3 regions of the Aerococcus loyolae genome follow, and region 2 is predicted to be linked to each of the others. Evidence: predicted binding sites of a transcription regulator. Region 2 holds the regulator's gene; each other region holds the start of a gene.
The links. The regulator NrdR, encoded in region 2, represses ribonucleotide reductase genes. The targets are predictions, from matches to a motif close to ACACNATATATNGTGT.
Positions count from the first base shown of each region.

Region 1: the regulator NrdR is predicted to act here: its motif matches at 8,134-8,149, upstream of CJ190_RS07705 (vitamin B12-dependent ribonucleotide reductase).
Region 3: the regulator NrdR is predicted to act here: its motif matches at 5,075-5,090, upstream of CJ190_RS01155 (deoxynucleoside kinase).

Region 1 covers NZ_CP126958.1:1,697,055-1,707,611, reverse strand. The annotation lists gene msrA (peptide-methionine (S)-S-oxide reductase MsrA) at 1-226, opposite strand, end outside; gene rpoB (DNA-directed RNA polymerase subunit beta) at 574-4,170, shown strand; gene rpoC (DNA-directed RNA polymerase subunit beta') at 4,340-8,020, shown strand; gene CJ190_RS07705 (vitamin B12-dependent ribonucleotide reductase) at 8,315-10,557, shown strand, end outside.
Region 2 covers NZ_CP126958.1:611,350-621,906, forward strand. The annotation lists gene polA (DNA polymerase I) at 1-2,549, shown strand, start outside; gene mutM (DNA-formamidopyrimidine glycosylase) at 2,870-3,682, shown strand; gene coaE (dephospho-CoA kinase) at 3,696-4,304, shown strand; gene nrdR (transcriptional regulator NrdR) at 4,396-4,917, shown strand; gene CJ190_RS02690 (DnaD domain protein) at 4,914-6,311, shown strand; gene dnaI (primosomal protein DnaI) at 6,308-7,237, shown strand; gene thrS (threonine--tRNA ligase) at 7,541-9,496, shown strand; gene CJ190_RS02705 (GtrA family protein) at 9,620-9,997, shown strand; gene CJ190_RS02710 (O-acetyl-ADP-ribose deacetylase) at 10,002-10,466, shown strand; gene CJ190_RS02715 (M20 family metallopeptidase) at 10,495-10,557, shown strand, end outside.
Region 3 covers NZ_CP126958.1:254,730-265,286, reverse strand. The annotation lists gene CJ190_RS01180 (ComF family protein) at 1-387, opposite strand, end outside; gene CJ190_RS01175 (DEAD/DEAH box helicase) at 380-1,726, opposite strand; gene CJ190_RS01170 (YigZ family protein) at 1,885-2,532, shown strand; gene CJ190_RS01165 (bifunctional 4-hydroxy-2-oxoglutarate aldolase/2-dehydro-3-deoxy-phosphogluconate aldolase) at 2,663-3,289, opposite strand; gene CJ190_RS01160 (IS30 family transposase) at 3,732-4,802, opposite strand; gene CJ190_RS01155 (deoxynucleoside kinase) at 5,151-5,780, shown strand; gene pnuC (nicotinamide riboside transporter PnuC) at 5,798-6,550, shown strand; gene CJ190_RS01145 (glycogen/starch/alpha-glucan phosphorylase) at 6,700-8,982, opposite strand; gene proS (proline--tRNA ligase) at 9,522-10,557, opposite strand, start outside.

The sequences.
Region 1 (10,557 bases), 950 kb from region 2:
GTTGCCAGTAAATTTCGAGTAATTCGTCATAGGAAATAATGGCGTTATCGAAGCGAATTTCTACCGCTTCGGTATGGCCAGTTTTTCCGCTTTTAACTTCATGGTAGCTGGGATTAGCAACATGTCCTCCCGTATAGCCAGAGACGACCGCTTCAATGCCTGGTAACTGGTCAAAGGGTTGGACCATGCACCAGAAGCAGCCGCCTGCAAAGATTGCACGTTCGATAGCCATAATGACATCCTTTCTCTTTTGTTCTTGCATCTATTATACAAAAGCTTCAGCCGAGAAGCTATCAAAGATTCACTTTTAAGAAAAAACTTCTTGACATCTAGGAAAATAGCTAGTAATATAGTTAATGATTGATTATTAAATAGAAGAAGTGTACGAAATATTGTCCGTAGGCTTTGATGGGATAAAACAAAAGAAGTAGGCTCGGCCTTGAATCTTTTGTCTTTTTTTTGCCCAAAAACGGGTAAAAAGAGGCGATTTTATCACATTTTAATCATTTCTTAATAGTTTCTTAATAATTGCAGGCTAAAAGATTTACTTTTTGGAGAGGTGGCTACTCATTCATGGCAGGACATAATGTTGAATACGGCAAACACCGCGTACGGCGTTCTTACTCGCGCATCAATGAAGTGCTCGAGTTGCCAAATTTGATTGAGATTCAAACCGAATCTTATCGTTGGTTATTGGATAAGGGGATTCGGGAAATGTTTAATGATATTTCACCGATTGAAGACCACGGGGGCAAATTGGCCTTGGAATTCGTGGATTATTCCTTCCAAGAACCCAAATATGACATGTCTGAATCGCGTCAACAAGACACTAACTATGCGGCGCCAATGTATGTTAAATTGCGTTTAATCAATAACGAAACCGGTGAGATTAAGGACCAAGAAGTTTTCTTTGGGGACTTCCCATTGATGACCGATAGCGGGACTTTCATTATTAACGGTTCAGAACGGGTTATTGTTTCGCAATTGGTCCGTTCCCCTGGGGTTTACTACAATGATAAAGTAGACAAAAATGGGAAACTCTCTTACGGAGCGACTGTGATTCCTAACCGGGGAGCTTGGTTAGAAATGGAAACCGACGCCAAGGATATTTCCTATGTGCGGATTGACCGGACCCGTAAGCTGCAAATGACCGTTTTGATGCGGGCCTTAGGTTTTGGTTCGGATGACCAAATTCGTGAACTCTTTGGTGACAGTGAAACTCTGAATTTAACCTTAGAAAAGGATGTCCACAAAAACCCATCAGACTCACGAACTGAAGAAGCCTTAAAAGATATTTATGAGCGTCTCCGTCCTGGTGAACCTAAAACGGCAGAATCTTCCCGTAACTTATTAAATACGCGTTTCTTCGACCCACGTCGCTATGACTTGGCCGCTGTTGGACGCTACAAAGTCAATAAGAAATTAGATTTAAAATCTCGTCTCTATAAACAAACCCTAGCGGAAAACTTAGTCGATAATGAAACTGGTGAAATTGTCCTTGAAGCTGGGACTGTTTTCACCCGTGAAGTCTTAGATGAAATTAGCGATAAGTTAGATAATGGCCTAGGTTTAGTGACGGTCTATCCTAATGATGACGCTGTGATCACTGATCCAGTAGATATCCAACTCATTAAGATTGTTGCACCTAAGGATCCTGACCGGGTAGTGCATGTGATCGGTAATGCGATGCAAAATTCCGACTACAAGTCGCTAACCGTAGCTGACGTGTTAACCGCCATGAACTACTTCTTGAACCTCTATGAAGGTTTAGGAACGACCGACGACATCGACCACTTGGGTAACCGTCGGATCCGTTCTGTGGGTGAATTGTTACAAAACCAATTACGGATCGGTTTAAGCCGGATGGAACGGGTGGTCAGAGAGAGAATGTCTATCCAAGACATCGATACGGTTACCCCGCAACAATTAATTAATATCCGTCCTGTGGTGGCATCGATTCGTGAATTCTTTGGGTCATCCCAATTATCCCAATTCATGGACCAAAACAACCCACTCTCTGAGTTAACTCACAAACGCCGTCTATCTGCTTTGGGACCTGGTGGTTTAACCCGGGACCGGGCCGGTTACGAAGTGCGTGACGTTCACTATTCTCACTATGGCCGGATGTGTCCAATTGAAACCCCTGAAGGACCTAACATCGGTCTGATCAACAGCTTGGCGACCTATGCCAAGATTAATGACTTTGGTTTCATTGAAACCCCATATCGCCGGGTAGACTGGACTACCCACAAGGTTACCGATAAGATCGATTACCTAACGGCGGATGAAGAAGACCGTTTTGTTATCGCTCAAGGGAACACGCCTTTAAATGAAGATGGTTCTTTTGCGACAGATACCATTATGGCACGTAAGATTGAGGAAAATATTGAAGTTTCCCCTGAAGAAGTCGACTACATGGACGTTTCCCCTAAACAGGTGGTTTCTGTCGCAACCGCATGTATTCCTTTCTTGGAAAACGACGACTCCAACCGGGCCTTGATGGGGGCCAACATGCAACGGCAAGCGGTGCCACTCTTAAACCCTCATGCGCCTTTGGTTGGGACTGGTATGGAATATAAGGCAGCCCATGACTCCGGTGCTGCAGTAACCTGTAAGCGGGCCGGTGTGGTGGACTATGTCGATGCCCGTGAAATCCGCGTACGGACGGAAGAAGGCGCCTTAGATAAGTATGAATTAGTGAAATTCTACCGGTCTAATGCCAGCTCCTGCTACAACCAAACCCCATTGGTACATAAAGGCGACCAAGTGGACAAGGATGAAATCCTAGCCAATGGACCTTCCATGGAAGGTGGGGAATTAGCACTTGGACAAAACCCAATCATTGCCTTCATGACCTGGGATGGTTATAACTATGAAGACGCGGTTGTCCTTTCTGAACGTTTGGTTAAGGAAGACGTTTATACCTCGATCCATATTGATGAACTTGAATCCGAAGCTCGTGACACCAAATTAGGGCCAGAAGAAATCACCCGGGAAATTCCTAATGTGGGTGAAGATGCCCTCCGTAATCTCGACGAAAACGGAATTATCCGCATCGGTGCTGAAGTAACCGATGGCGATATCTTAGTGGGTAAGGTCACTCCTAAGGGTGTGACTGAACTCAGCCCAGAAGAACACCTGCTCCATGCCATCTTTGGTGAAAAGGCTCGTGAAGTTCGTGATACTTCCCTACGAGTACCTCATGGTGGCGGCGGTATCGTTAACGACGTCAAAGTCTTCCACCGTGAAAACGGCGACGAACTCAAACCGGGTGTTTCCATGATGGTGCGTGTCTACATTATCCAAAAACGGAAGATCCAAGTTGGGGATAAAATGGCTGGTCGTCACGGTAACAAAGGGGTTGTCTCCATTGTCCTACCAGAAGAAGACATGCCTTACCTACCAGACGGGACCCCAGTAGATATCTGCTTGAACCCATTAGGGGTGCCTTCGCGGATGAATATCGGGCAGGTCTTAGAACTCCACTTAGGGATGGCTGCCCGTAACTTAGGTATCCATGTGGCTACGCCTGTTTTTGATGGGGCCCAAGATGAAGACATTTGGGAAACCGTTAAAGAAGCCGGTATGGCTGAAGACGCGAAGACTGTTCTATATGACGGTCGGACGGGGGAACCATTTGATAACCGCGTTTCTGTAGGGGTTATGTACTACTTGAAACTCTCCCACATGGTGGATGATAAGCTCCATGCACGTTCCATTGGGCCTTACTCCCTAGTTACCCAACAACCATTAGGTGGTAAAGCACAGTTTGGGGGACAACGTTTCGGGGAAATGGAAGTTTGGGCACTGGAAGCATACGGTGCTGCTTACACCCTACAAGAAATCCTTACCTACAAATCAGACGACGTGGTAGGCCGGGTCCAAACCTATGAAGCGATCGTGAAAGGTGACCCTATTCCTAAACCAAGCGTACCGGAATCTTTCCGCGTCCTCGTTAAAGAATTACAATCCCTAGGTTTAGACATCCAAGTCCTCGATGAAAACGATAAGGAACTTGACTTACGTGATGAAGATCCTATCCAAGTTGCCCGTCGTGATCACAAAGAAAACCAAGAACAAGAAGATGAAGACAAGGATAAGAACCAAGAAGAAAAACAAAACGAAGGCAATGACGAAGAAATCATCGCCAAAAAACAAGCAAATGAATAGGTCGTTTAACTGTTAAAGGATGTGAGGACTCCGTCAGAGACATGATTTTTCTGAAGCGGACGCTTGTTCAGCGCTTGGAAGAGCTTTAGAAAGTTTATTATTTAAAAGAATCGTATGAATTTGTTCTCGCTTTTAGCAGTTTCAGTGATTAATGAGGGAGGTTGACCTCTTGGTCGATGTAAATAAATTTGAAAGTATAAAAATTGGTTTAGCCTCACCAGATAAGATCCGTTCCTGGTCCCATGGTGAAGTCAAGAAACCAGAAACAATCAACTACCGTACCTTAAAACCAGAAAAAGACGGTCTTTTCTGTGAACGTATTTTTGGGCCAACCAAGGACTACGAATGTGCTTGTGGAAAGTATAAACGGATCCGTTATGCGGGTGTAGTATGTGACCGTTGTGGGGTTGAAGTAACCAAGGCTAAAGTCCGTCGTGAACGGATGGGACACTTGGAACTCGCTTCACCAGTTACCCATATTTGGTACTTTAAAGGCATTCCTAGTCGGATGGGCCTGATCTTAGATATGAGCCCACGGTCTTTAGAAGAAGTGATCTATTTTGCTTCCCACGTGGTGATTGATGGGGGTGACACGCCTCTAGCGCCTAAGCAATTGCTTTCTGAACGGGAATACCGGGAGTATAAGGCGGAGTATGGTGACCGTTTCCAAGCGGGCATTGGTGCTGAAGCCATTAAGGAACTCTTACGCCGCGTAGACCTGGACCGTGAATGTGCGGAATTAAAAGAAGAATTACGGACTGCCAAGGGTCAAAAACGGACCCGGGCTATCCGCCGCCTAGACATCATGGATGCCTTTAGAAAATCCGGTAACAAACCGGAATGGATGGTTCTTGATGTGATCCCAGTGATCCCACCTGAACTACGTCCGATGGTGCAATTAGATGGGGGCCGTTTCGCAACCAGTGACTTAAACGACCTCTACCGCCGGGTGATTAACCGGAATAACCGTCTAAAACGTTTATTAGACCTCAATGCACCAAATATTATTGTTCAAAATGAAAAACGGATGCTCCAAGAAGCTGTTGACGCCTTAGTGGACAATGGCCGTCGCGGTCGTCCGGTGACTGGACCGGGTAACCGGCCACTCAAATCTCTTTCACATATGTTGAAAGGGAAACAAGGTCGTTTCCGTCAAAACCTCTTAGGGAAACGGGTGGACTATTCAGGTCGTTCCGTTATCGCCATTGGCCCGCACTTGAAGTTCTATCAATGTGGTCTGCCTAAGGAAATGGCTTTAGAACTCTTTAAACCCTTCTTGATTCGGGAATTGGTGGACCGTGAAATTGCCACCAATGCTAAACATGCCAAACGGATGATTGAACGCAAGGATGATGCTGTGTGGGAACCCCTCGGCGAGATCATGCGTGAACACCCGGTATTGCTTAACCGGGCACCTACCCTCCACCGTTTAGGGATCCAAGCCTTTGAACCAGTCTTGGTTGAAGGAAAGGCTATCCGCCTGCACCCATTAGCCTGTGAAGCCTATAATGCCGACTTTGACGGGGACCAAATGGCGGTCCACTTGCCTTTAGGAGAAGAAGCCCAAGCCGAAGCCCGTATCTTAATGCTGGCTGCTTCCCATATCCTAAACCCTAAAGATGGACAACCTGTGGTCACCCCATCTCAAGACATGGTTTTAGGGAATTACTACTTAACCCAAGAAGAAGCTGGGATGACTGGGGAAGGAATGAAGATTTCTTCACTCAGCGAAGCCCATATTGCTTATGCCAATGGGGCGGCCCAATTGCATACCCGGGTTGTGATTAGTCCTAAACACTTCCCTAAATATGCTTGGACCGACCAACAAAAAGAACAATTAATGATTACCTCCATTGGTAAATTGTTCTTCAATGAAATCATGCCGGCTGATTTTGCCTATATTAATGAGCCCACATCAGAAAACTTAAATGGCCAAACGGCTGATCGTTTCTTCGTCAACCCTGGGGAAGATACTGACCAAGCCATTGCGCAATTAGAAACTACCGCTCCATTTAAGAAGGGCTACTTAGAAGAAATTATTGCCGCTATCTTCAAGCGCTTGAAGGTTACCGAAACCTCACAATTCTTAGACCGCTTGAAAGCGTTGGGTTACTACTACTCCACCAAGTCAGGGATTACCGTTGGGATTGCTGATATTACCGTTTTAGACTCTAAGAACCAATACGTGGATAAGGGTCACAAACGCGTGGACAATATCATGAAGCAATACCGTCGTGGTTTAATTACCGATGACGAAAGATATGACCAAGTCATTAACACTTGGAATGACGTCAAGAACGACATTGAAAAAGAATTAACCCACAGTCTGTCCCCAGACAACCCCTTCTTTATCATGATGGACTCTGGTGCCCGTGGTAACATCTCCAACTTTACCCAATTAGCGGGGATGCGTGGTTTGATGGCAGGACCAAGTGGTAAGATTATTGAACTGCCAGTTACTTCTAACTTCCGTGAAGGGCTATCGGTTCAAGAAATGTTTATCTCCACTCACGGGGCCCGTAAAGGGATGACCGATACCGCCTTGAAGACAGCCGACTCTGGTTACCTAACCCGTCGTCTGGTTGACGTTGCCCAAGACGTGATTATCCGGGAAAATGATTGTAATACCGACCGTGGTTTAACCGTTTCAGCCATTAAAGAAGGCAACGAAATGATCGAAAGCCTAGCTGAACGTCTCACCGGTCGTTATATCCAAAAAACTGTCCGTGATCCAAAAACCGGTGAAATTCTTGCTCACCATAATGAGCTGGTTTCACCAGAAACTGCTGCTAAGATTGAGGATGCTGGCATCAAGCAGGTCACCATTCGCTCCGCCTTCACTTGTCGGACCCGTCATGGAGTATGTAAGTACTGCTACGGTTCTGACCTTGCAACCAATGGTGAAGTAGAAGTCGGTGAAGCAGTTGGTATCGTGGCTGCCCAATCCATTGGGGAACCGGGTACCCAGTTGACCATGCGTACCTTCCATACCGGTGGGGTTGCCGGGGATGACATTACCCAAGGTTTACCTCGTGTTCAAGAAATCGTTGAAGCCCGTCATCCGAAAGGGCAAGCGGTCATTACTGAAGTGACCGGTGAAGTGGTTGCCATTGATATTGAAGAAGAAACCCGGACCAAGACAGTTACCGTTAAAGGGGAAACCGATGAACGGGAATACAAGGTGCCTTACACTGCCCGCATGAAGGTGAGTGAAGGGGACTTGATTGAACGTGGTGCCCAATTGACGGAAGGGTCCATTGATCCCAAAGAATTGCTCCGGATTACCAACTCCCTCACCGTAGAAAACTACATGTTAGCGGAAATCCAACGGGTTTACCGTCAACAAGGGGTGGACATTAACGACAAGCACGTGGAAGTCCTCTTACGTCAAATGATGCGTAAGGTAAGAGTCTTAGACCCAGGCGCTTCTGACTTGTTGCCAGGGCACTTAATGGACATTGGTGACTTTGAAGATGCCAATGAGGAAATCATTAAGACTGGCCAACAACCGGCTACCTGTCAACCAGTCCTTTTAGGAATTACCAAGGCAGCCTTGGAAACCAAGTCCTTCCTATCTGCCGCTTCCTTCCAAGAAACCACCAAGGTCCTCACCGATGCGGCCATTAGTGGTAAACGGGATGAGTTACTCGGATTGAAAGAAAACGTCATTATTGGTAAGATAATTCCTGCGGGTACTGGTGTCGGACGTTACCGTCACATGGAACCAGAAAAATTAGGCGTGGAACAGGTTGTTGAAGTGCCGGCCCATGAGCCATCCGACAACGAAAATTTAGCAGAAATTGCTACAATTACCAAACCAATCGATGAAAACTATAGCGGTATGCCTTAATCAGGTATGAAGCATTTAAAACAGGATAGGCGCATATCCGACTACAAGATATGCGCCTCTCTTTTTGCCCAAGGCGATGAGACTGGGCTTTAACCAATTTGAGTCAAGCAACAACACTACATATAGTGTTGTTGCTTTTTAATTGATACTATATATTGATTTTTAGCTTGCTTTATGCTTAAGTTTTTCCTATAATAGCAATGCAGCTAATTTTTAGCCGATAGACCATTAACTTAACTCACGCTAAAGCAGCTGAAAAGTCTACTAATAAGTAAAGTATAAAGGAGATTCATTATGGAAACTGCGATGAAGAATATAGTGGAATGGAATAAAGAGGCCCTCAACCAAGCCATCCAATCCTTTCCCCAAGTTTATCCGATGACAGAAGACATGAACAAAAGCTTTTCTGGGATTAGTCGGATGGTCATGTTGGACCGTTATTCCTTTAAAGATACCATGAAGGAAACCCTGGCTCCAGGTGACTTGGTGGTCCTAACTGTCCGTCCTGACCCTCAATATCCTGGACGGGGGATTGGGATTGTCCAAGCCATTGATAATAAGACAGTAACCATTTGGGTTGAAGAAGCTTATCGTGGTTCCTTAATGGGAGAAGAACAGGAAACTGGTATTGTTCAACGCCCCTTGGATGAAATCGACAAACCTTTAGAAATCTACTATGAACAAATTGCTAAACGGAACGCCCATGGTCTAGCAGCCATTGACCGTGACGAAGACCACCGTCAAGACATCGAAGCAGCCTTCTTCCGCGAAGAAGCGGCTGGAAACTTCGTGCCAGCGGGCCGGGTTTTATATGGTGCTGGGTCAGGAACTGACGTGACCTACTTTAACTGCTACGTGATGCCTTACGTGCCTGACTCTCGGGGTGGGATTGCTGACCACCGTAAGGAAGTCATGGAAATTATGTCTCGTGGTGGGGGTGTAGGGACCAATGGCTCTACCCTAAGACCACGTCATTCTTTAGTTCGTGGGGTTAACGGCAAGTCCTCTGGAGCAGTTTCTTGGTTGGACGACATTGCCCAATTAACCCACTTGGTGGAACAAGGGGGCAGCCGTCGTGGGGCCCAAATGATCATGTTAGCTGACTGGCATCCAGATATTTTAGAATTTATCATTTCTAAGATGCAAAACCCTCGCATCCTTCAATTTATCAAAGAAAGCTCCAAGGACAGCTACATTAAGCAATTAGTCGATGAAAAGTTAAAATTCGTCTACTCCACCCCAGCTCAAATTGACATGTTCCAAGCGGTCGTTGACCTCAAGGAAAAACAAGGCGGTGAGGTGAGTGATGCCGCCTATGCGGAAGCCAAGGAAAACTTGGAACTGGGTGGTCACTACGAAGTCAATGAACCGGACTTCTTAACTGGGGCCAATATTTCGGTAGCGATTTCCTCCGACTTTATGGAAGCTGTTAAGGAAGGCAAGGATTGGACCCTACGCTTCCCCGCAGTGGAAAAATATGACCAAGAAGAAATGGAAGCCTATGATAGCCAATGGCAAGAAGTTGGCGATGTGCGCGAGTGGGAAGCCATGGGTCATGAAATTACCGATTACCGGACCCTACCTGCCAAAGAACTATGGCAATTGATCAACATCTGTGCCACCTATGCGGCCGAACCTGGGATTTTCTTTATTGACCGGGCCAACGAAGACACCAATGCTGTGGCTTATGGTCAAAAGGTGGTGGCGACTAACCCTTGTGGGGAACAACCACTAGCGCCTTATTCTGTATGTAATCTGGGTGCCATTAACCTGGCCCAAATGGCAGATAAGGAAAACAAACGTCTCGATAAAGAAAAATTACAAGAAACGGTAGCTACCGCCATCCGCATGCAAGATAACGTCATCGATGCCACACCTTACTTCTTGGAAGCCAACAAGAAACAAGCGCTCGGTGAACGTCGGATTGGTTTAGGGGTAATGGGCCTGGCTGACCTCTTAATCTACTGTGAAAAACGCTATGGCTCTGAGGAAGGTAATCAATTAGTCGATGAAGTCTTTGAAACCATCGCCGTAACGGCTTACCAAACCTCCATCGAACTCGCCAAAGAACGGGGCAGCTTCCCCTTCTTAATTGGAGAAACAGAAGAAGAAACCCAAGCATTAAGAGAACGCTTTGTCCAATCCGGTTTCATGCAAAGAATGCCTGAAAGTATCCGTGAAGGCGTCTTGAAGTACGGAATCCGCAACTCCCACTTACTTACCGTGGCGCCAACCGGAAGTACCGGGACCATGATGAATGTTTCTACCGGGCTAGAACCTTACTTTGCCTTTAAATACTACCGGACTGGTCGCTTAGGTAAATTCATTGAAGTGAATGCTGATATCGTCCAAGAATACCTGGACCAACATCCAGAAGCCGATGCTGACCATCTCCCTGACTTCTTTGTTTCAGCCATGGACTTAAGCCCAAGAGAACACGTTGATGTGCAAACCACTATCCAACGTTGGGTAGATAGCTCCATTTCTAAGACGGTGAACGCACCTAAGGGTTACGCTGTTAACCAAGTGGCTGAAGT
Region 2 (10,557 bases):
TGTATGCCTTTCACTTGATGTTGACCCACGTCTTAGAAAAAGAAAAGCCTAGCCATGCCCTGGTGGCTTGGGATGCTGGTAAGACCACCTTTCGGACGGCATATTATCCTGAATATAAGGGTGGCCGGGATAAAACGCCGCAAGAATTTGTGGAACAGATGCCTTATTTTAATAAATTGCTGGATGCTTTTGGTATTGCCCACTATGAATTAGCAAATTATGAAGCGGATGATATCATTGGTACCCTGTCCCAAAAAGGGGCTCAAGCTGGTATGGATGTGGTGATTATCTCTGGCGATAAGGACCTGATTCAATTGGCCAGGGACCAGGTTAGGGTAGATATTAACCGTAAGGGAGTGACCAATATTGATTCCTATACTCCCCAATCCATTCAAGCAGACCAAGGGATTAGCCCTGAACAACTCATTGATGTTAAGGGGTTGATGGGCGATAATTCCGATAATTATCCTGGTGTGACTGGAATTGGAGAGAAGACTGCCTTGAAATTAATTCAGGAATTTGGTTCCATGGAAGAGGTCTATGCTAATATCGATCAAGTCTCCGGGAAAAAACGTAAGGAAAACTTAGTCAAGGATAAGGACCAGGCCTTCCTATCAAAGAAATTAGCCCGAATTATTCTTGATGCTCCAGTTGAAAAATCCCTGGCAGACTTAAAATGCCAAGGCATTCAAGCTCAAGACTTGGTTAACTTTTATCGTGAGATGAACTTCAAGCAATTCATGGAAAAATTCTTAGCTAACTCTGGGGCTGACGCTGACTTTGAATTAGAGGATTCCAGCTGGGAAGTCCCTGATTATCAAGTCCTTGATCAACTTGAAGCTAAGCACTTCACCCAAGACCAAACAGCCCTCTACCTAGAAATGTTTGAAAATAATTACCATGAAGGGGAGTTAATCTATGTTGTTTGGGGAAATAAGGATCATATCTACCTGGCCTCTCCAGATCTGGTGAAGGAAAGCCAAGCTTTTAAAAATTGGATAGAAAATCCCCATGCTAAAAAGGTCCTCTATGATGCCAAGCGCAGCCAAGTGATCTTAAAACGTTTGGGGATGGACTTAGAGGGGGTCAGTGATGACGTTCTTATCGCTTCCTATCTTATCCATGCCCGTGATTTAAGTGGCGATGTGGCCAATGTGGCCCGAGAATTCAATTTGGATTATCTAGCCTATGATAATGAAGTTTATGGGAAAGGCAAGAAAGTGGCGGTTCCTGAAGATAAAACCCGTCTTTATGACCATCTGGTAGCTAAGGTATCTGTTATTAATGACCTACTACCTATTATTAAAGACCGCTTAGAAGCGGATGAAATGGTCGACTTATATCGCCAAATCGAACTTCCCCTAGCTCAGGTCCTAGCTAAAATGGAAATTATGGGAATTTCCGTTGACCGCAGCAGACTGGAAGACTTGTCTCAGTCCTATGAAGAGCAACTTGACCAACTGCAAGAAGAAATCTATCGGGAAGCCGGGGTCGAATTTAATATTAATTCCACCCAACAGTTGAGCAAGATCCTCTTTGAAGATATGGGCTTAAAGGGTGGCAAGAAAACCAAGTCCGGTAACTATTCAACGGCCCAATCGGAATTGGAAAAATTACAAGGGGTTCCTATCATTGATCTGATCCTAGCCTATCGGCAATTAGCTAAGCTCCAATCCACATATGTTCAAGGAATACTCGATTTCATCCACCAAGATGGCAAGGTTCACAGTCGTTTCATTCAAACCTTAACCACTACCGGGCGCTTAAGTTCAGCTGATCCTAACTTACAAAATATTCCTATCCGTACCGAAGAGGGACGAAAAATTCGCCAAGCTTTTGTTCCTTCTCATCCGGACTGGGTCATTTTCTCGTCGGACTATTCGCAAATTGAATTACGTGTCCTTGCCCATGTTTCTGGTGACCCTCATCTTCAAGAAGCCTTTAAAGAAAATAAGGATATCCACACTGCTACTGCGGCTAAAGTTTTCCATAAAGATGAAAAGGACATTAGTAAGGATGAGAGACGTCAAGCCAAGGCAGTCAATTTTGGGATTGTTTACGGGATAAGTGACTATGGCCTCAGTCAAAATCTTTCGATTTCTCGTCAAGAGGCCAAGGCCTTTATTGATAAATATTTTGAAATTTATCCTAAAGTGGCTGAATATATGGATAAGAGTGTGGAAATTGCGCGTGAGGCTGGTTACGCTAAGACTCTCTTTAACCGCCGTCGCTACCTCCCTGACTTAAAGGCTAAAAATTATAATGTTAGATCCTTTGCCGAAAGAACCGCAATGAATTCGCCAATTCAAGGAACGGCAGCCGATATTATTAAGGTAGCCATGGTTGAGATGGATCAAGCCCTAGAGGAACATCAACTTCAGGCAAATCTCCTCCTCCAAGTCCACGATGAGTTAATTTTTGAAGTCGCCAAGGAGGACTTAGAAGACTTAGCTGCCCTAGTTAAAGACGTCATGGAAAATGCCGTTTCTTTAGACGTCCCCTTAATTGTTGATAGTAACTATGGGGCCACTTGGTATGATGCCAAGTAGGAAAAACTAAGAAAAGTTTTCTTATGATAAGATAGGTTGGGACAAGGGTTCTAAGCCTATCATATAAAGTGAAGTAAGATCTAATCTAAAGCTTAGCCTTGCTGGCTATTTCGTAAACGAAGGGAGACTATTGAATAGGGTTCTCCCTTCGTTTTTTATTGCTATAGCCGTTCGAATCGAAGCGAGTTACAGATATAGTATGCGTAGCGGTTTCGTCCTTTGTTATGACCGTTGCACTCTTTACTTTATTTATGGTTATTGTTTGATTAGAATAGGTTAGACTGCTAACAGTGTTTTAGCGGGATGAAGGAGGCTAGTTAATGCCAGAGTTACCAGAAGTAGAAAATGTGAGACGGGGGCTTAATAAAGTTCTTCCTCATGCCCAAATAGAGGATGTGGAAGTGAAGTGGGCAAAGATTATTAATTGTCCCCCTCAAGTCTTTCGTGAGGCCATGGTAGGGGAGACCTTTGAACGGGTCGACCGTTATGGGAAATACCTGTTTTTTTATTGGAGCGATTACGCCTGGATTAGCCATCTGCGGATGGAAGGCAAGTACTTTGTCTGTGATAGGCAGACGCCGGTTCTAAAGCATAGTCACCTCATCTGTCATTTGGGTGATGGCAGGGACTTACGCTATTATGATGTGCGTAAATTTGGTCGGATATCCTTATTTTCTCGCCAAGATATGCCCCAGGCTATTGAAAATTTAAAGCTCGGCCCAGAACCCTGGGATATCAGTTTAAAACAATTTCAAAAAATATTAGCGGCTTCCAAGCGGCCTATTAAATCATTAATACTGGACCAGCAAAAAATTGCTGGAATTGGCAATATTTATGCTGATGAGTCCTTATTTCAAGCGGGAATTTATCCAGGTCGGCCAGCCAATTCGTTGACTGACCAAGAGACCCTACTCCTATTAGAAGCCATGCGAGATATCCTCAGTCGAGCGGTGGACTTAGGCGGCTCTAGTGTGCGGACCTATCAGAACACCTTAGGGGAGGACGGCCAATATCAAAATTATCTCAAGGTTTACCAGCGCCAAGGCCAAGCCTGTTTAAACTGTGGAACGACCATTGAAAAGATTAAATTAGGACAGCGGGGGACCCATTTTTGTCCTAACTGTCAGAAATAAAGGGAGTGTATGAATGAGTTTTCGCTTAGGATTAACAGGGTCAATTGCTACGGGAAAATCAACCGTTTCTAATTATTTTAAAAAAGCTGGTTTCCCGGTAGTGGATGCAGATCTTGGGGCCCGAGCTGTGGTTGAGCCGGGAACACAGGGCTTACAAGCTATAAAAGAGCATTTTGGTGAGGATTTTCTCTTCCCTAATGGCACCCTTAACCGGAAGAAATTAGGGAATGTGGTCTTTACAGATAAGGACCAACTCAAAGCGCTTAATCAACTGCTCTTGCCTTATATCTATGACTGGGTCAACGATCAAGCCCAATCTTACCAAGACCAGGGCCATCAATTGATTGTTTTGGATATTCCTTTACTCTACGAGACCAAGTACCAGGACGCTTGTGATGCGGTGATGTTGGTTTATGTTCCTGAAAGCATTCAATTGCAACGACTGATGGACCGAGATAATTTAAGTGAAGACGAGGCTTTTGACCGCATGCTGTCTCAATATAATATTGAACAGAAACTTCGCTGGGCAGATATTGTGATTGATAACCAGGGCAGCATCCAGCAAACTGAACAGCAAGTCGAGGCCTGGTTGAGTATCCAAGGCTTTCAAGCCAAAAAATAAGCTGGTTTTTGCCCCTTATCCTTCCAGCTTTAAACTGTGCTATAATTAATAAAAGAAATATTTTAGAAAATGTCCAAGGAAGGTGAATATTGTGCGCTGCCCCAGATGTCAAGATAATAATACGAAAGTAATCGATAGTCGGCCTGTGGAGGAAAATACATCGATAAGAAGGCGACGCCTATGTACGCAATGTGATTTTCGCTTCACGACCTTTGAACGGGTAGAGAAGATGCCTTTACTAGTTATCAAACGAGACGGTACCCGGGAAGAATTTTCCAAGGAAAAACTCTTACGGGGCTTAGTAAGATCCTGTGAAAAACGGCCAATCGCCCTAGAAACCTTAGAAGATGTGGTTAAGAAAATCGAATCGGATATTCGCCAAAAGGGGCAAAACGAGGTTCCTTCGACCCTAATAGGGGAAATGGTCATGGATATTTTACCCAAGATTGATGAAGTCGCCTATATTCGCTATGCTAGTGTTTACCGTCACTTCGAAGACCCCACCGTCTTTTTGCAAGAAATTGAGCAGTTGAAGCAAATGCAAAAAACTAACGCGGAGGGGCAAACGAATTTAGACTTAGAAGCCAATGACACGGAGGAAGATCGGTCTTGAATCCCTGGGAAAAGTTAAATCCACGTGAACCTCTAAAAATTATCCTCACCCAAATTGTTTCTAATGCCGATCTGGAAGTCTTAACCTATCTCTACCAACCAATTATTGGGGCCGAAGCCTTTGCTCTCTATATGACCCTCTATGCCTATATCGACCGTTCGACTTATCAGTCAGAAGTAATTAATCATGGGGAAATTATGGACCAATTGGTTTTTTCAAAGGAGCGCTATGTCAGAAGTAGGCGCCGTTTAGAGGCTATTGGCCTCTTACGTAGCTACACCCAGCAAAGTGGTCAAGCCCCAGTCCAGGCCCTCTATCAGTTGTTAGCACCGGTTTCTTCTGAGCAGTTTTTTAAGGATAGCTTAATGACTAGCTTACTTTTAGACCATGTGGGGGAAGAGCGTTTTAATCGTTTATTAGACCGCTTTAGCTTTGAAAAGATTGCTGATAGTCAGGAAAATGACTGGCAGGAGGTCACAGCGACTTTTCAGGATGTTTTTCACCTCTCACAAAGCAGTCGCCAGTTGAGTGAAAGCGAAAAGCAAAGCTTGTTAAAGAAGCCAAGTAAAACCTCTTTAAAAACTAGTCTGGTCAGTGATTTTGATATGGCTTATTTTACCGAGTTGGTTCAAAGGTCTTTTCTTAGTGAGAGGGCAGTTAGTCAAGATGTGAAGGAGATGACCCAGACTCTTCATGCCCTCTATGGCTTGGATGAAGTAGCCTTGTCCCAGTTTGCCATTAAGGCAAGTAATGTGAGAACCAACCAAGTGGACATTAATTATTACCAAGGCCTAGTGATCAAGGCCATGGCGGACCAACCGGTAAAAAAACGACCTGATTATCAAATGGACCAAGCCAAGCAGCAGACCGAGAGTCAGGATTTACCCAAAGAAAATCAGGATGAAGCTAGCCTAGCCTTGATCAAGGCAGCTAAGGCTTATCCGCCACTGACCTTTGCTAAGACTATCAAAGAACAAAAAAACGGCTATCTAACCACTAACGAGATAAAAACCTTAGAGATGGTCATGAATAAGGGCCTTATCGATGGACCAACCTTGAATATTATGATTCACTATTATTTGATCAGCCAAGAAAGTTCAAGTATCGTCCGGTCGACCTTTGAGCGGACAGTGGATGATTGGAGCCAAAAAAATATTCAAAGCCCCGAACAGGCACTCACCTATCTCAACAAACGGACTAAACGGATTCAAAAACAAAGACAAAGCAAAAATAAGCGGCAAAATAAAAAACATAAGACCTATCAAGAATTACAGCCCGCTTGGTTTAATCAAAAACAAGAGACGGCAGATAAAGAGGAAAAAATGGACCATGAAAGTGTCCAAGCCTTAGCCGATCGGATTAGGGCATTGAATAGTGAGGAGGGAGACGAATGAGAAATATTGGGGAAGATATCAGCCATGAGCTCAATAAAGGCAACTTTCGCCAACGCTTAGACCAAACCAAGGCCCAAGTCTTGACTGATTCGGATGTTAGACAATTTATTGATAAGCATAAAGAAGACCTAGACCAAGAAACGATTGACCGTTCGATATCTAAACTCTATGAATTTGTTCAAGAAAAAGAACGGATCAGGGCAGGAAAGAAACCCAAATTTCCTAATTTCTATCCCAAGCTCATTATGAATTTTAATTATATAGATATTGAATATCAGGCGACTGATGAATTTCTCGCCGCCCAAAAGGAACGGGAGAAGAAACAAAGGGTCACCTTACTAGAAATGCCTAAAGATTTAAAGCAAGCTTCCTTTGAAAACTTTGATCTTACCGATCCCAAGCGGCAAGCTGCCTTGGAGAAAGCCATTGATTTCGTCGAAGCCATGCGGTCTAAGCCCAAGCAATTTCACCAAGGACTTTACTTACATGGTCCCTTTGGTGTGGGTAAGTCCTACTTAGCGGCAGCTGTGGCTAACCACTTGGCTGACCATGGTTTCACGACCACCTTGTTCCACTATCCTACTTTTATTAGTGAAATCAAGAGTGCTATTAAAGATAATCGTGTTAACCAGCGACTCAAGAGCCTCCAAGAAGCCCAAGTATTGATGATTGATGATATTGGTGCTGAAAGTAATTCGGCCTGGGTCCGTGATGAAGTCCTAGGGGTTCTCTTGCAGAATCGTATGAGTCAAGGCCAGGCTACATTTTTCACTTCTAATTTTTCCATGAAGGAATTAGAAAATCATTTGGCCCATACCAATCAAGGGGATTCGGAAACGGTCAAGGCGCAGCGGATTATGGAAAGGGTACGCTATTTGAGCGAAGAAGTAACCATGTCCGGGCGCAACCGTCGCTATTCGGAATAGAGTCCGTTCACTTTCCTAAATAAAAGCTTGAATTGTTTCATAAAAAGTGCTTTAATTAAAGCAAGTCAGTGATAGAAGACTGAATATAATCAACTTGTATAAGAGACAGGCTAGATGGTGCAAATGCCTGACAGGTTTTATAGGATACCACTTCTTAGACTTTCTATTATGACGTTAGCGCAACGTTATCAGCGTACTAGAGACACAATAGGTGTAAACTAGGGTGGAACCACGATATGAATTAGTAATCGTCCCTTCTGAGCATGCTCAGAAGGGATTTTTTTATAGGAGGAATTTGATAAAATGATACAGTTAACTTTTCCTGATCAAAGTGTAAAGGAATTTGAAGCCGGTGTGAGTGGCCGCGATGTGGCTAAATCTATTAGCAATTCTTTAGCCAAACGGGTAGTTGCTTACACCTTAAATGATGAATTAAAAGGCTTAGATGAAGCCATTGAAAGTGATGGCAGCATTCGTTTAATCGACCCTAAGAATAAAGAAACTGAACAAGAAGCCTTAGATATTCTCCGCCATTCCAGCGCCCACTTATTGGCTCAAGCCTTACGCCGTCTCTATCCTGACATTAAATTTGGGGTAGGACCAGCCATCGAAAATGGTTTCTACTATGACACCGATAATGGTCAAGGCCAACAAGTGAGTGAGGAAGACTTGCCACGGGTTGAAGCTGAGATGGAAAAGATTGTTAAAGAAGACTACCCAGTGGTAGGTAAGGAAGTTAGCCGTGAAGAAGCCAAGGAAATCTTTAAAAACGATCCTTATAAGCTAGAGATTATTGCTGATTTACCTGAAGGTGCCACCCTCACCACCTATAGCCAAGGAGAATTTACTGACCTCTGCCGGGGTGGACATGTTCCTTCAACAGGCTATATTAAACACTTTAAATTACTCTCCTTAGCAGGGGCTTACTGGCGAGGAAACTCTGACAACGCCATGATGCAAAGAGTTTATGGGACGAGTTACTTCAATGAAAAAGACCTTAAAGAGGATCTTAAACGTCGCGAAGAAGCTAAGGAACGTGACCACCGTAAAATTGGTAAAGAATTAGATCTCTTTATGATTGATCCTAAAACTGGACAAGGTCTGCCATTCTGGTTACCAAACGGAGCAACCATTCGCCGTCAAGTTGAACGCTATATTGTCGACAAGGAAGTTCAAGCCGGTTACCAACACGTCTATACCCCAATCATGGCTGATGTAGACTTATACAAGACGTCTGGTCACTGGGATCACTATAGTGATGACATGTTTCCAACCATGGATTTTGAAGATGGCGAAAGCTTTGTCTTACGCCCAATGAACTGCCCACACCACATTCGGGTTTACCAAAATAAGGTACATTCTTACCGGGAATTACCTATCCGTATTGCGGAACTAGGCATGATGCACCGTTATGAAAAATCAGGGGCCCTATCCGGTTTACAACGGGTAAGAGAAATGACCCTGAATGACTCCCATATCTTTGTGCGTTTAGACCAAATTAAGGACGAATTCAAGAGCATTTTACGTTTCATGCAAGATGCCTACCATGACTTCAATATTACTGACTACCGTTATCGTTTAAGTTACCGCGACCCTAAAGATACCAAGAAATACTTTGATGATGATGAAATGTGGGAAAAAGCCCAATCCATGTTAAAGGAAGCTATGGATGAATTAGGCTTGGACTACTTTGAAGCCGAAGGGGAAGCCGCTTTCTACGGGCCTAAGTTAGACGTCCAAGTGAAAACCGCCCTTGGCAATGAAGAAACCCTTTCAACCATCCAATTAGACTTCCTCCTACCGGAAAAATTCGATGTGACCTATGTCGGTGAAGATGGTCAAAACACCCACCGTCCTGTGATGATCCACCGGGGAATTGTTTCCACTATGGAACGTTTTGTAGCTTACTTAATTGAAGAGTATAAGGGTGCTTTCCCAACTTGGTTAGCTCCACAACAAGCTATTTTAATCCCAGTGAATGAAAACCAACATGCGGATTATGTCTACCAAGTGGCTAACCGCATGCGCAGTGAAGGACTTCGGATTGAAGTCGATGACCGTAATGAAAAAATGGGTTACAAGATTCGTGAAGCCCAAACCCGCAAAGTGCCTTATCAATTAGTCTTTGGTGACAATGAAATTGAAAATGGCACGGTAACTGTTCGTCGTTATGGATCTAAGAAAACAGAAACTGTGGATTTAGATGAATTCATCAAGATGATCCATGCAGAAATTGAAAGTTATGGGGTAAAAGACTAGTTAACTTGACAACGTGCTTAGGCTTTTAAGCTAATGATCTAGTGACCAATTAGCTAAAAGCTGGCACGTTTTTTATCAGCTAAAAGTAAGTGACTTCAAAAAAAGAAAAGTGGGTGGGAAAAGATGATCAGGCAAATTATGCGCTTTATCCTGGTAGGTGGGCTAAGCACACTTCTTGATTTTATTGTCTTTAGCTTATTAATCAGCTGGAGAGTCCATTACTTAGGGGCTAATTTGTGTGCCTTTATACTTTCTCTAGCCTTTAACTATTGGGCCAGTATGCACTTTGTTTTTAGGTCTAGCTTTTCTAAGGAGGAGCGCTGGCAGGAATTTCTCCTGTTTTCAGTCTTAGCTCTTTCAGGCTTGCTGATTCAAGAACTGATCTTATACCTACTGATAGAGCAGCTGAGCCTAGACCCCCACCTGGCTAAGTTAGCGGGTATTCTTGTGGTCATGGTTTATAACTTTCTTAGTCGAAAAGGATTATTAGAAAGCGAGTAGTGATATGACATTTCAAATCATTCATGGGGATATCACCCAAGTGGAAGTAGAAGCCATTGTCAATGCAGCCAACTCCTCCCTGCTAGGAGGTGGAGGTGTCGATGGGGCCATTCACCGGGCGGCGGGCCCTGAACTATTGGCCGAATGCAAGCAATTAGGCGGATGTCCAACTGGTCAGGCAAAATTAACCCGCGGCTACCAATTACCCGCTGACTATGTTATTCACACGGTAGGGCCAGTTTGGCAGGGAGGCGACCAGGAAGAAGAAGCGCTATTAACTTCTTGCTACCTAGAGTCTCTCCAGCTAGCTGCTAGTATCCCGGTAAAGTCGCTGGCCTTTCCACTAATATCTGCTGGAGTATATGGCTATCCCAAGGACCAAGCCTTGTCAGTGGCAAAAAATACCATTCAAGGCTTTTTAGCCACTTATCCCAAAGACCTCGATGTCTTTCTGGTCCTCTATCCCTAATAACTAACAGAGAGAAGGTAAAGCATTAATGAAAGATGAGCAAAAAATCACCGCCCTGCATGATCATGTGCGGCAAAAAGTTAAAGCGAAT
Region 3 (10,557 bases), 360 kb from region 2:
TGCACTTGAGCCAGGAATGGCTAGCCAGGTATATCCGGGGTAGGCGCCTTTAATCTTTTTGAGTTCTTGAGTAAATAAACCAGCTACCCTGACATCCCCCTTACTTTTCAAGGTATGTAACCAGTTTTTAAAGACATCATTATAGGCGAAGAGTGAGTAATTACGAAAGTACCAGCCATCCTCCCTTTGCCAGGTCAAACAGTCAGAACAGTAGTCCTCTTCTTCCCATTCCCGGCTACATTGCTGACAACGCGGCCCCTTTAAATAATGAAAGGCCTCTTGGCAAGTCGAACAGATAATACTAGGCTCCCAGCTTTTCCAGGTGAGGAGTTCTTTTAAGCTAAGCTTTTCTTGGAAGCTTTCCTGACACAATAAGCACTCACTCATCGATTAACCCCCGCTTCCTAGCTTCTTGATTTAGCCACTGAATCTGCTTGACCGCTTGCAGGCTGGCCTTCGTTTTCCCCTCATGAAGAAAATATACTTTCCCGCTGGCTTGGTCAGGTTTTCGTCCTACCCGTCCAGCAATCTGAACTAAGGAGGAGGTGTTAAAGACCCGGTCTTCACTTCCTAAGACAATGACGTGAATACCGGGAAAGGTCACGCCCCGCTCTAAAATAGTAGTGGTAAGTAAAAACTGATAATTCTGTTCACGCATGGCGGCTACCTTTTCAATCCGATCAGGGTCCTTGGAGGAAACACTAGTAAAGCTTACTTGCTTAAAATGCTTATGGAGAATTTTTTCGAGTGCCTCCATCATGGCAATATGGGGGAGAAAGAGTAAAAAAGCCTCGCCCTTCTTTAGAAAGGACTGGATGGTTGAACCTAATACACCCGGCAAGCGCCCCTTAGCAATGGCTTGGCGCCAATCGCCAACCCAGCGGTGCTTGGGAACTGGGAGAGGATGGCGGTGGTAGCGAGCTGGCAGGATAGAAGCGGCAATCTTTTCCTGCTTGATAGCCCTTTGCTGGTCTTTTGAAGGGGTAGCGGTGAGTTCCACTCGCACGCCGGTATCTTTGACGGCTCGGCGGCTAGCTGCTTCTAATAAGGGATCACCATGGTAGGGAAAGGCATCGACTTCATCAACAATTAAAAGATCAAAGGCCTGGTAAAAGCGCAGTAACTGGTGGGTCGAAGCAATAGTCAAGGGACTTAGCCGGTAAGGGTGGTCAACCTTGCCGTGGAGGAGGAGAATATCAATTTCTGGGAAGGCAGCTTGAAAGCGGGGGAATAACTCATTACAGACATCGACCCGAGGCGTGGCCAAGGCGATACGCTGCCCCTGACAGAGGGCATAGTCAACTAGGGGAAAAATCATCTCTGTTTTCCCTGCTCCAGTGACTGCCCAAACCAAGTGATCCTGCCCCGCTTGATAAGAAGCCAGCAATTGATCGGCACACTGCTCTTGCTGGGGCGATAGGGTGCCCGGCCATTCTAGGTAAGGTTGTTCCCGACATAAGTCTTTAAAGTAAAAATGAGGATCTAAGTCATAATAAAGCCGGTCACAGGTCCTTAACTTGGCAAAGGCCAAGCAATTTAAACAATAAAAACACGTCCCTTCACAAGTACACGGATTCGGATAAAAAGCTAGCTGGTTAAAACAACGTTGGCAGACCAATTGCTTTCCATCGACCTTTATCGCTGGCAAACTAGAGGCATCGCTTAAATCAAGCTCCTCAGGTAGCTCACTTGCCGCCAGCAGCCGTCCTAAAAGTAAGTCTTGCATGGTTATTCATCCTCTCTTTATCCACTGAGCTAAACTATTAAGCCGTAATTAATGACTAAGTTCGTCCTCCGAGTTGGCGAATAAAGGGAGACTTTTGAACTTTAGCCCTGCTTTAGTTACAATAAGGAGAAAATAAACAGAAACGAGCTGAACCATCAATGATTGAGTACCGTACCATTAAAAGTGCTGGTGAACATGAAATAGAAATCAAAAAATCACGCTTTATATGTCGGATTCAGCGTGCCTACACTAAGGAAGAAGCCGACGCCTTTGTTGAAGAGGTGAGAAAAGAACATTATAAGGCCACCCACAACTGTGTCGCCTACCAAATCGGAGAGCGTAATGAAATTCAAAGAGCCCTCGATGATGGTGAACCCAGTGGAACTGCTGGAGTTCCTATGCTGGAAGTCCTAAAAAATATGGATTTAAAAAATGTTGCCTGTGTGGTTACCCGGTATTTTGGAGGCACCAAATTGGGAGCTGGCGGTCTAGTCCGGGCCTATAGCGGTGCCGTTTCCGAAGCCGTCCACCAAATTGGTGTGGTTGAACGCCGCTTGCAAACCCAAGTCGACGTGACAATCGATTATTCCCTCAATGGTAGCATGGCCTACTGGGTGGAAAACTCTCCCTACTCGCTCCTAGATACAACCTACTTGGAAAAAGTGACCTATCATTTAGGCGTTCCGAGCCAAGAAGTAGACAAAGTCCAAGAAGAACTCACCAATCTTACCGCTGCCCAAGCCAGTTTTCATATTGGTGAAGAAGTTTATGTGGACATACCTGTCCCGGTCGATACTGATCAATAAAGAAATAAGCCTGATCTTACCCCTGGAGGTGAAATCAGGCTTATTTACTGTCAATTTTTAGCTGGCTAACAAAATCTTCGTTCAAAAAACACCCAGGCGCTAAAAGCTGGGTGTTATCCTGCCAATAATTTTAGTGGAGCTGCTTGGTTAAGGCAGCTAATTTTTCCGAGGCTGTCTTTCCTTCATCTTTTAAGACCTCTTTTTCAGACAAGATAAAGGAGCCTCCCACTGCCAATACGGCGTCATTGGCTAAATAGTCGGTGAAATTGTCACTATTGACCCCGCCAGTGGGGATGAATTGGATATCAAAGAAAGGCCCTGCTAAAGACTTAATCGCTGACAGGCCCCCATAGACATTGGCTGGGAAGAATTTCACCACGTCAAGGTCTAAGTCCATGGCTTGCATGATTTCACTTGGAGTAACTGCTCCCGGAAAGACAGGGATATCTTCTTTCAAGCAATAATCGACTACTTCAGTCGATAAACCGGGACTGACAATAAATTGCGCGCCATGATCAACGGCGTCCTTGGCGGTATCCAAGTCACGGACTGTTCCTGCTCCCACAACTAATTTTCCCCTATCCGCCAATTGCTGGATGGCTTGAGAAGCCAGGTCACTGCGGTAGGTGACTTCGATAAAGGATAAGTTATTTTCACTTAAAACCGCCTCAGCTAAGGCTACCGACCCTAAGTCATTAACCGTGTATAAGGGTAAGAGTTGTTCTTTGCCTAATTGTTCTTTAAAAGTTTCTGCCATATCTAAAGTCCTCCACTCATAGAAATTACGCTGCTTATTATTATTCAGTCTAACACGATTACTAGGATTTGCGAGAAAAAAGCCAAGGACTACTTTATATTTCCTTGAAAACAAAAAAGCCCTTACAGGTTTTGGGTAAGCATTGTAAGGGACTCACAAGCTTATTATAGCAGCTTGTTACCGCTTTCGCAAGCGATTTCATCACCTTATCAGTCTTTTTAGAACTTTGGTAAATTGCAATATCAAGTGCATATTTATTTTAAAAAATCCCAGTGTCATGCCAAATAACTAAAAAGCTGATAAAGTCAATAATTCTTGGCCCGTTTTTCTCTAGCTTAAAGTGCTTGATTATCATTTAGAGATTCAGGGTGGGGCTGTCAAGGTGGAGAGCGAAGCGGACCTTGACTGGCCCACACTGAATCTCTATGCTTTGTTAAGCACTTTAGCCTGCTTCTTTAAGCGTTTCCTGAAGTTTCGCAACTTCTAGGTTATAACAGTCGTTAGGGGTTTGATAATCTAAGACCTTTCTAAAGCGATTATTTATTGTATTCGTATAGTGTGCGAGTTCCTGGTATGTCAGCTTTTTAAAGCTTGTCCCTTTGGGCAAGAATTCTCTTAACATGCGATTATGTCTCTCATTACTGCCTTTTTCCCAAGCTGAATAGGCATGGGCGAAAAAGACTTCCAAATCCTTCAGAGCATACTCAAGCTGAGATAGTTTAGAAAATTCACTGCCGTTATCGGTCGTTAAGGTTTTAAAACACGCTTGACCCTCTTTAAGAATCACCTTTTTAACCGATTTTACAATGGAATCTGCATCCCACTTCCAAGTCTTCTTGGTGAGGAATTTTCGCGTTTTCCGTTCAACTAGAGTAATAAGACATGGCTCTCCTTTAGTCTTCTTTCCTATCACGAGGTCAAGCTCCCAGTGACCAAATTCTTCTCTTGAAAGGACGTCTGGGCATCGCTGATCAATGCTTTTTCCAAATACCTTTTTATTCGTCCCACGCGGTTCACTAGGTTGTTTTCTTGGACGAATCCTTGTTTTCATAGGAAGATCAATATTCCTCACATTTAATAAACCAAGATTGATATATTTATACATGGTTTTGGTGCAAGGAACTCTTTCTAAAGGGTGTTTTCTGCGGTAATCATGAATAAACGTATCAACACTGAAAATACGGTCTTCTTTAGGTGTCAGTAAGGCTTCCTCAAAGGCTTTAATGAAGTTAGATTTTCCATACAAAGCGCCTCTGGCTTTAGAATTTGACCGATTATCTTTATAAACACGCGAGCCAGTTTCTGCAAGATAGACATCAACGTAGGTATGATCATAGTTCATTTGACGTGTTTTTCCACGTTTTAGTTCACGAGATATGGTGCATTGATTGACGCCAACGGCGTCAGCAATCTCTTTCTGTTTATGTCCTTCTTGGTGCATTGCTTGGATAATTCCGCGTTTTTCTGCAGAAAGGTGTGTATATGATCTAGGTTTCGTGTTAGAATGTTTCATAGCCAGTGAGTGCTCCTTTACTTGGGTTTAGACGCTTTTAAGTATAGAGCATCACTGGTTTTTTGTCGTCCTTTTCTCTATGCACTTCATTTTACAATTTACCTTTTTAGAACTTTTATAAAGACGGCCTCCAAATATTAAAGCTTAATTAAATTTTAAAAATAATTAACCTGAGCCATCCAGCCAGTCTCAAGCTTAGTCAAATAAGTCAAAGATTGCAGGAAAATTTCTTCCTTGGCCTTTTCAATATCCTATGATAGAATACTTTCCGGACACAAGATATAGTGTTTACCCTTATTTTTATAAGAAAACAGCACAATATATAGTTAGAGAGTAGGGATTACAATAGTGATAGTTTTTGCTGGAACCATCGGCGCAGGGAAATCGACCTATGCCGGAAAATTAGCTGAATATTTAGGCACAAAAGTATTTTACAAACCTGTCGAGGAAAACCCCATCCTTGATAAATATTACCAAGACCCCAAGAAATATGCCTTTTCCTTACAGATTTACTTTCTAAACCAACGCTTTAAAAATATTAAGGCAGCCTTTTTTGATAATAATAACGTTTTGGACCGTAGTATTTACGAAGACGAACTTTTCACCTATTTGAATGTTTTAAATGGGAATATCTCTGAAGAAGAGTTTAGCATCTACCGTGACTTACTAGCCAACATGATGGAAGAATTAGACAGCCTACCTAAAAAGGCTCCTGATCTCTTAGTCTTTTTAGATAGTTCCCTAGACAACGCTGTCAAAAACATCAAAAAACGGGGCCGAGTTTATGAACAACCAAGTTCTGATAATGGCCTTTACGATTATTACCGTCAACTCCACAGCCACTATGGTCAATGGTATGCAGACTATGACCAGTCACCTAAAATGCGGCTAAATGTGGATAATTATGACATTCATCGTCCCGAAGATGCCCAAATCATTTTTGATAGTATTGACACTTACTTAGAAAAAATTCAATAGGAAAACGAGGAAAATATATGCAAGAACAAAACAAAGCCACTAAGACCCTGTCCTTAAAAGAATGTATTCACCGCGCCTTAAAACCACTCAACAAGGTGGAATTAGCCATCATCGCTTTTGGTTTTATCGTCTCCTTGGGATTTAATTTATATGGAATTATTACCAGTTTAACCAGCCAAGAATTTGACCTTAACATCCTTATGTCTCTGGGGATGAGTATTTTTGGGTTTTTAGGCACTTGGACCTTAGCCATCCAATGGCAACCCACTTTTATTGTCAATGGGATTCAAAATATCTTCGGGATTGCCGCTGCTGCTATCCTAGGGATTTACGGGGATATGTTTTCATCTATTTACTATCTCATCACCGAATTTGTCGGCCACTTCAGTTGGGCTAAACGTCGAGACGAAAATGGTGACCTCCATGTCGACCAATACTTTAATTTAAAAATAATTTGCCAAGCTGTCTTCTTCTGGACCATTGGTTTGGGGGCCTTCTCCTATGTATTGGGTGGCCAACAAATTGTCTTAGATGCCATCACTAACGGGATTTCCTTTACCGCCCAACAACGTCAAGTGACTGGTCACAAGGACGGCTACTATCTCTGGTTAATTAACGATGTCCTTTCAGTAATTCTTTGGTTACAAGCGGGCAACCTCATCGTTGGTTTCTCATACCTAGGCATGTTAGCTCAAGGGATTGCCGGTTTAATTATCTGGTCTAAAGGAAAGAGCTCTGCCTTAGAATACGAAAACGAATGCATCGACTAAAGACTTGTCGCTTCCATCTTCAACAACACAATAAATAAAAAGTGCAGCAAGCACAAAAGGATCACTGAGAAGTTCTAAACGCTCCTACTTCTCAAGCAAAGTCCTTAGGCTTGCTGCATTTTTTATTTTACTTATGTATTTTTATCGGTTTATTCGGGATCGTCTACGTCTAAGTGCCAAATATCTTCATTATATTCCAAAATGGTCCGGTCACTAGAGAAGTAGCCTGCCTCAGAAATATTGACTAAGACCTTATCCAACCAAGCGTCTTGGTCTTCATAGTCTTGGTACATCTTATCTTTGAGGGCAATGTATTCTTCTAAGTCAATCATGGCCATGAAGTAGTCCTTGTTCTTGATATCTTCATAGAGACGCCGTAATTGGCTCTCATGGCCTAAGCGAATCATTTCCGAACTCACAATAAAGTCGACCAGAGCTTTAATGGCGGGGCGATTATAGTAATCTTGTGGATTATAGCCATTATTCGTATAGAGGTCAATAATCTCATCACTAGACTTACCAAAGGTGTAGATGTTGTCTTCTCCTACCCGCTCAGCAATTTCCACATTCGCCCCATCCAAGGTACAAATGGTCAAGGCACCATTGAGCATAAATTTCATATTCCCCGTCCCACTCGCTTCTTTTGAAGCCAAGGAGATTTGTTCAGAAATATCAGCTGCCGGGATGAGGTATTCTGCTTCCGTGACATTATAGTTGGAGACAAACTCAACCTGTAAATAAGGTGCCACTTCAGGATCTTCCTTAATCAGAGCTGACAAGGTAAGAATTAAGTGGATAATATCTTGGGCAATGGTATAGGCTGGAGCAGCCTTGCCGCCAAAAAGAATGGTGATTGGGGTTTGGGGAAGGTTGCCGTTCTTGATATCAAAATATTTGTAAATAATATAAAGGGCCAGCATTTGTTGGCGCTTATACTCATGGATCCGTTTAATTTGAACATCAATAATCGAATCTGGCTTAATATCGATCCGTTTACTTGCTTTTAAATGGTCCGCTAACCGTTCCTTGTTGGCCTGCTTAATTTGGGCTAATTGATTCATGAAATTCGTATTATTCTTTTCTTTGCTTAAATCGCTAAGATCTGCAATACCTTGATGCCATTGGTCGCCAATGCTTTGATCAATTAAATGACCCAAACGCGGATTGGCAGCCATTATCCAACGTCTAAAGGTGATCCCATTAGTCTTATTGGAGAATTTTTCTGGGTAAATAGCGGCAAAGGCCTTGAGTTCACTATTTACCAAGATATCCGAATGCAAACGGGCTACGCCGTTAGTCGAAAAGCCAAAATGGATGGCAATGCTGGCCATATGGACCGTGTTGGACCCATCGATAATCTCAACCGCATGATTACCTGGAAACTCTTCCTTAATCATACGGTCTAAACGGCAGATTATATTAGCAATTTCCGGTTGAACGGCTTCAATATCTGCCAGTGGCCATTTTTCCAAGGCCTCACTCAAAATAGTATGGTTAGTAAAGGCCACCACCTGACGAACAACTGCCACCGCTTCTTCAAAAGTAAAGTCGTGGTCTTCAGTTAACAGTCGGATCAATTCAGGAATGATAAAGGTAGGGTGGGTATCATTAATCTGAATGACCGCATAGTCAGCTAAATCATGGAGGTTGGACCCCCGATCCAAGGCTTCACGAATAATCAATTGAGCGGCGTTAGAGACCATAAAGTATTGTTGATAGATTCTTAACATCCGCCCGGCATGGTCAGAGTCATCAGGATAGAGAAAAAGGGTCAGGTTTTCAGGGATATTTTCCTTATCAAATTGGATGGTACCCCATTGGATTAAATCTGAATTCACCGTGTCCAGGTCAAATAAGCGGAGGCGGTTACGTTCTCCTCTTTTAAAGCCAATAATATCAATCTCATATAAGGTGGAAGCGACTGGCCCATTTTTAAAGGGAACGGTAAAAGTAGTCTCGGTACGATTTAACCAAGTTCTCCCCCCTAACCAGTCATCAGGTTTGGCCGTTTGCTGGTTATTATCAAAAAACTGCCGGAAGAGACCAAAATGGTAATTTAAACCGATTCCGTCCCCGTTCATGCCTAAACTGGCAATAGAATCTAAGAAGCAAGAAGCCAAGCGTCCCAATCCCCCATTACCGAGTGAAGGTTCTTTTTCTGCTTGTTCCACTTCCGTTAAAGACCGGCCATGAGCCTGTAATTCTTCTTCAACTTGGTCATAGATCCCTAAGTTTAAGAGGTTATTGACCAGTAATTTACCAATCAAGAATTCTGCCGATACATAATAAAGTTTTTTCTTGCTGTGATTAGTAGCTAAACCTTTGCTTTTATCTTTGATCAAATCGAGTAGTAAATAATAAAGTTCCTGGTCACTAATATCTTCTATGGACTTATGAAATTGATTTTTTGCCATAGCTGCCATTGTATTCATAGGTGGATCCTTTCTCGTACTTGGATAATAACAACTAAAAAGTTGTATCCACTTTAAAAAAATTAAGTAATATACTATTAAAATAGCTGATTTCATCTCATTGAGCAAGCGTTTTCTATTTTCCCCTGAGATAAAAACAAGAGTTAACTACTTAAAATATAAAAATAGCTGGCCTTTAGCTAGTAGAAGAAGCTTGTTTGAGTTAATAAAAAAGAGGGCGCACTGCCCTCTTATTGTGACTGTCGTACTCTCAAAACGTGCTCCGGGTGCAGATCGATCTCCACTTCACTAAAGTGCAAGAAATTCTTTTCAAGAATTTTTGCTCTTTAGCTCCAGTTGCTATAGCTGTTCGAAGCGTAGCAAGTTACAGATATAGTATGCATAGCGTTATCGATCTTTGGTGCACCCGTCGCACTCTATTCAAACCTGCTCGCTGACAAAAGTGAACTCCGCTTCAGAAATATTTGGCAATCCTTTTCAAGGATTCCCGCATATTTCTTCCAGCGTTTCACTTTTTTGTCGTCAGCTCGCACTCTATTTTAATATGCGCGGGCAAACCAAACGGTGTGTTTTGCGGGTTTTCCACTGACCAGGTCGACGGTTTTTTCAACTGCTGGTTCAAAGGGGATGTTCCGGGTAGTGAAGCCGGTTTCTTCTTTGACCTTGGCTTCTGTTTCTTCCGTGCCATCCCAGCCAGCAAGTACCCAGCCTGGGTATTCTCCCTTTTCTTCACAAGACTTGATATGTGCCTTTAATTGGTCCAGGGTGTCGATGTCGAAATGTTCATGGTCATGACGGAATTGGTCGGCCTTGTCATAGAGACGTTTTTGCATGGTTTCCATTTCACTAGCAACCTTGTCGAGTAAGTCATCTAAGTTAACCGCTTCTTTATCCTCTAAGTCACGCATTTTAATCATGCATTGGCCCTTTTCCATATCCCGTGGACCAAATTCGATCCGTAGTGGGACCCCTTTTACTTCGGCCTCATTGTACTTGTAGCCTGCTGAATTATTGGAATCATCTAAATAAGTTGAATAACCGGCTGCTTGTAGGTCCTTTTCAATGGCTTCGAGGCGGGTAAGGACTTCAGGGTTCTTCTTCACATTGCCAACTGGAATCAAAGCAATTTGAATTGGTGCCATTTTTGGTGGGAAGACAACTCCCTTTTCGTCACCATGGACCATAATCATGGTCCCGATCAAACGGGTCGAGGCGCCCCAAGAACTGGTATGGGCATAAACGTGTTGGTTTTCGGTATTAAGATACTTAATGTCAAAGGCTTCGGCAAAATTGGTCCCCAAGTAGTGTGAGGTCCCTGCTTGCACAGATTTGGTGTCTTTCACCATGGCCTCGATAGAATAGGTATCCACCCCGCCAGCAAATTTTTCCGAAGGGGTTTTTTGACCAGCGTAAACGGGTAAGGCTAATAAGTCTTCGACGGTTTCTTGATATACCTTAAGAAAGTGCATGGTCCGTTCCCGAGCTTCTTCTTCAGTAGCGTAAGCACAGTGGCCTTCTTGCCAGAGAAATTCAGAGGTTCTTAAAAATGGTAGAGTCCGTTTCTCCCAGCGGAAA